DNA from 2 places in the Streptococcus sp. A69 genome. Region 1 is predicted to be linked to the other one. Evidence: riboswitches for the same ligand, from Rfam matches in the RefSeq annotation. Region 1 holds a riboswitch; the other holds the start of a gene.
What was found. Region 1 has a riboswitch for FMN ahead of ribD (bifunctional diaminohydroxyphosphoribosylaminopyrimidine deaminase/5-amino-6-(5-phosphoribosylamino)uracil reductase RibD). Riboswitches for the same ligand answer to the same signal wherever they lie in the genome.
Positions count from the first base shown of each region.

Region 1 (2,399 bases):
CTCCTATTTCACCAACATTTTAAGGGCCGACTTGATATAGTTCTCTGCTGTATCCGTCGTCCCTTCAAAGAATTTCTTGATTTTCTTAAGCTCGGTCGCCTTGTAGCCCAGTGCCAACATGGCTTCCATGGCTTCTTCCAGTTCTTGGTTTTCAATGCTTGCTTGCACTGCCACCTTAGCAGGAAGGTCATCACTAGCCACAACTACCTTGCCTTCCAAGTCCAGCACCATCTGCTGGGCTGTTTTCTTGCCAATTTTAGGAAACTTGGTCAAGTAGGTGATGTTCTTGCTTTCGATGGCTTGAACCAAGCCAACATTGTCATCAGCAGCGATAATAGCAAGAGCTGACACAGGCCCAATCCCAGATACCGAAATCAGACTGAGAAAGAGCTTTTTCTCATCTTCTGAGCGAAATCCATAAAGTAGATGGGCGTCCTCACGCACAACCTGATGCACATAAATTTGAGATTCTTGATTGACCTGTCCCGAGTAAGCATAGGGATTGGCTACATGCAGGATATAACCGATACCGTTGGTTTCAAGAACAATGTATTTGGCAGTAATTTTGGTAATGATTCCTTTTAAATATTCGTACATAGTTTTCCTTTTCTCTTATTTCGTTTATCTAGTATATCATATTTTCTTTATCCGAGGAGTGAGAATCGACTATCACAAATACAGTATATCAAAAATAATTTATGCTTATCTATTGACATATTGAAAATTAAGTACTATAATCACCTGTAATTGAATAACTATCTTCAGGGCAGGGTGAAATTCCCTACCGGTGGTATAGCCCACGAGCCGAAAGGCATGATTTGGTGAAATTCCAAAGCCGACAGTATAGTCTGGATGAAAGAAGATAAAAGTATATTTGTGCTTTTTGCGTGCTCTGAAATGATTACTTGTCATTTCAGAGCATTTTTGTTAATCGCATAAGTTTTCTTTTGTATGCCTTGAATAGTCCCCTATTCAAGGTATTTTTTTTGGAGGTAGTGAGATGAGCGACTCAAAATATATGAAATTAGCAATAAAATTGGCACAAAAAGGAGCTGGTTACGTCAATCCCAATCCTATGGTTGGCGCAGTTATTGTAAAAGATAATCACATTATCGGACAAGGTTATCATGAGTTTTTTGGTGGCCCACATGCTGAGAGAAATGCTCTAAAAAACTGTAGAGAATCCCCTGTCGGAGCAACGCTTTATGTAACACTTGAACCCTGTTGTCACTTCGGGAAAACACCTCCTTGTATAGACGCTATAATCGATAGTGGTATTACAAGAGTAGTCATTGGAAGCCTAGACTGTAACCCTATTGTATCTGGAAAAGGAGTAAAGATACTTGAGGAAAATAATCTTCAAGTTACTGTTGGAGTTTTAGAAAATGAGTGTCTTAACTTAATAAAAAGTTTTAGAAAGTATATTACCCAGCATGTACCCTATGTTTTTATGAAATATGCAATGACAATGGATGGAAAAATAGCCACTAAAACAAATCAATCCAAATGGATTACTGGAGAAGAGGCAAGAAAGCATGTACATCAGTTACGACACCATGTTAGTGCGATTATGGTGGGAGTCAATACTGTTATTCAAGACGATCCTTTGCTGACATGTAGATTGGAGGAAGGGAAAAATCCTATCCGTATCATATGCGATACACATTTACGAACTCCTCTTACCTCTAAAATCGTAAAAACAGCAAATGATATTAAAACTTACATTGCCACTTCCTCTGAAGACAAAAATAAAATGAAGCTATATCAAAATCATGGCTGTGAAATACTTCCCATAAAGAAAAAAGGCAATCATATAGACTTATCAAGTTTAATGCAACATCTAGGAAATATGCAGATTGATAGCCTACTTCTAGAAGGGGGCAGTCTAATGAATTGGAGTGCTTTGGAACAACAAATTGTTGATGAGCTGAAAATATATATTGCACCAAAAATTTTTGGAGGCAGTGCCAAGTTTCCTGTCGGAGGTGAAGGTATTTCTTTGCCAAATGACGCTATTAGCTTGAAGCCTTATGCTTTTTCTCAAATAGGAGATGACTATCTCATAGAAAGTGAGGTGATTTATCCATGTTCACAGGAATAATTGAAGAAATCGGAAAAGTTGAAAGAATACAGAAAGACTCTCGTAATTGCAAACTATCAATTAAAGCCTCAAAAGTATTAACGGATATCCATTTAGGCGATAGTATAGCAGTAAATGGTATCTGTCTTACAGTTACTCATTTCAATCATCAATCCTTTACAGTTGATGTAATGAATGAAACATGGAGCCGAACAACTCTTACACTATTAAAATATGGAAGTGAGGTAAATCTAGAAAGAGCCTTATCTGTCAACGGTCGACTTGGAGGTCACGTCGTTACAGGACACATTGATGGTAC
Region 1 is NZ_JBZUJU010000002.1:131,990-134,388, reverse strand. It holds gene ruvA (Holliday junction branch migration protein RuvA) at 4-597, opposite strand; FMN riboswitch at 754-868, shown strand; gene ribD (bifunctional diaminohydroxyphosphoribosylaminopyrimidine deaminase/5-amino-6-(5-phosphoribosylamino)uracil reductase RibD) at 1,001-2,101, shown strand; gene ribE (riboflavin synthase) at 2,086-2,399, shown strand, end outside.

Region 2 (2,399 bases), on a different contig from region 1:
TGAACTCCCAGATAGACCCGAGATAGCAGCACACTGACTAGGTAGAGGCCAAGGACGATTTGCACGATTTTTCTCCAGACTGGATTTTTCATCCGTTGACTGAGAATGACAATCAGAGTGCCTACCATCAAGGTTACAGCCAGAGAATGGCCACTTGGAAAAGAAAAACCCTTCTCCTCTACCAAGTGTAAGATAGCTGGCCGTGGGCGCTGGTAGATGTTTTTGAAGGTCACGATTAAAAGACCGGCTAAGGCTAGATTACCCGCCATGAAGTAGCTTTCTATCTTCCACTGCTTACGATAAAAGATAAAGGCTGCGATGGTAACCCAGGTGATAATCACTGGAATATCAATCAAATGCGTAAGGGTACGGAACAGAACTGTCAAATAATCTGGCAAGTCCCCACGAAGGGCAGTCTGAATTGGTTGATCAAAACCGACCAACGTTTCAGGATAGAACTTAACCATATAGCCAAGAAGGACGAAAAGTAAAAGGGCAAAACTGCCCTTCATTAAAAATATTTGTTTATCTCTCATAATGTTTTAAGGTTGGTTTCAAGAGGACGTATAACAACCAGAATGAAACGGCAAAGATGATACCCTCAATCAAGTTAAAAGGTAAAACCATGGTCATTAGGTAGTTGGAAAGTCCCAAAATTTTTCCAATATCAAAGTTGGCAAACTGCGCGTACAAAGGAACCGCATAGACATAGTTGAGAACCAACATAGCAGCAGTCAAGCCGACAGTTCCCGCTAGAGATGCTAGTAGGAAACGAAGGGTGCTGCGTTCCTTTTTCCAAATCAAACCAAAAGCAATAACAAAAACTCCCAAGGCCACGATATTCATTGGCAAGCCAATGTAAGTATTCACTCCCTGGCTATTGAGAAGCAACTTCAAGAGTGATCGCAACAAGAGAATCCCTAGAGCAGCAGGCAAATCCATCACCACCAAGCCCACAAGGACTGGTAAGATACTAAACTCGATCTTGAGGAAGGTCGCCGCTGGCAAGAGCGGAAAGTCAAAGTACATCAGCACAAATGAAATGGCTGATAAAATCGCAATGGTCGAAAGTCGACGTGTGTTTGTCATAACAGGTTCCTCCAATTTTCTATAAAATCAGAAGAAGTTGGAAAGAATCCCTCTATCTATTCTCACTTTTTATATCCCAAAAGTTCCCCCTCACTCTTTAGAGCAAGCGGTTGCAATTTATCTATAAACTCATCCGAACAGACAAAGCTATTCTTTCGTCTTCTCCCATCCAGACTATACTGTCGGTTGTGGAATCACACCACATCAGCTTGCGCTCGCGGACTTATTTGGCTAAGATATTTTAGATTTACCTAGGCGTCGCAGTCGAAGATAATACTTAAAGTATATCGAGACAAGACAACGACGAGAAAGCTAAAATAGCTAGTTAAAATCACCGCCGGTCGGGAATTTCACCCAGCCCTGAAGACCCTTTAATCATAACAAAAAACGCTTGCAAGTGCAAGCATTTTGTTTATTTCAATTTATCCGCTTCATAGGTGTGAACGAGTTCTAAACCAGCAAAATGTTGTTGACGAAGGGCTTCATAGACAATCATGCAGACCGTATTGGAAACATTGAGACTGCGGACGTGTTCATCGTTCATAGGAATACGGAGAGCTTTCTCAGGATGTTCTCTCATAAAGTCCTCAGGCAAGCCCTTGTCTTCACGTCCGAAGAGAAAATAATGGGCTTCGTCAGTCGATAAATCTGCCTCAGAGTACACCTTTTCCGCGAATTTCGAAATCAGATAGAGTTTACCCTTCATCTGAGACATAAAATCTTCCAAACTGTCATAAAAATGAATCTCTAACTTATCCCAGTAATCCAAACCAGCCCGCTTCATCTTGCGATCATCAATAGGAAATCCCATCGGTTTGATGATGTGAAGGGGAGAAGTGGTCGCAGCGCAAGTACGCGCAATATTGCCTGTATTTTGTGGAATCTGAGGTTCAAATAATACAATGTGATTTGTCATGACTTGCTTCCTTTCACCATTGCAAAAAAATAGCCACACTGCCCGGAGTCAAGCTCAGCAAACAGCGTGGTTAAGGCATCGTTAACTTACCTCACAACAGGTTTGAAGTAAATCAGCGAAGCTACTTTCTTAGTATAACACTTTCAGAATCATTGTCAATAGAAATGACTTGATTTTTTTACTTTTTTTGATGATATTTTCATGTTTGGTCATTCCCTTTCTGAAAAGGTATAGTAAAAGAGCCAAATCACTTCAAATCGGAGACATCGTTATAGAAATTAAGCAAATGTATCTTCAAAACGTGAAAAAGGCCTTTCTTCCCTTAAAAATCGCCTTAGCAAGTGCATTTTTTGCGAAAAAAGGGTATGATAGTTACATCATGAAAAAGTAGGGT
Region 2 is NZ_JBZUJU010000003.1:55,718-58,116, forward strand. It holds gene AC4ME5_RS07790 (phosphatase PAP2 family protein) at 1-536, opposite strand, end outside; gene AC4ME5_RS07795 (ECF transporter S component) at 526-1,089, opposite strand; FMN riboswitch at 1,243-1,461, opposite strand; gene AC4ME5_RS07800 (tRNA (cytidine(34)-2'-O)-methyltransferase) at 1,502-2,005, opposite strand.
Region 2: another riboswitch for FMN. It lies ahead of AC4ME5_RS07795 (ECF transporter S component); the one in region 1 lies ahead of ribD (bifunctional diaminohydroxyphosphoribosylaminopyrimidine deaminase/5-amino-6-(5-phosphoribosylamino)uracil reductase RibD).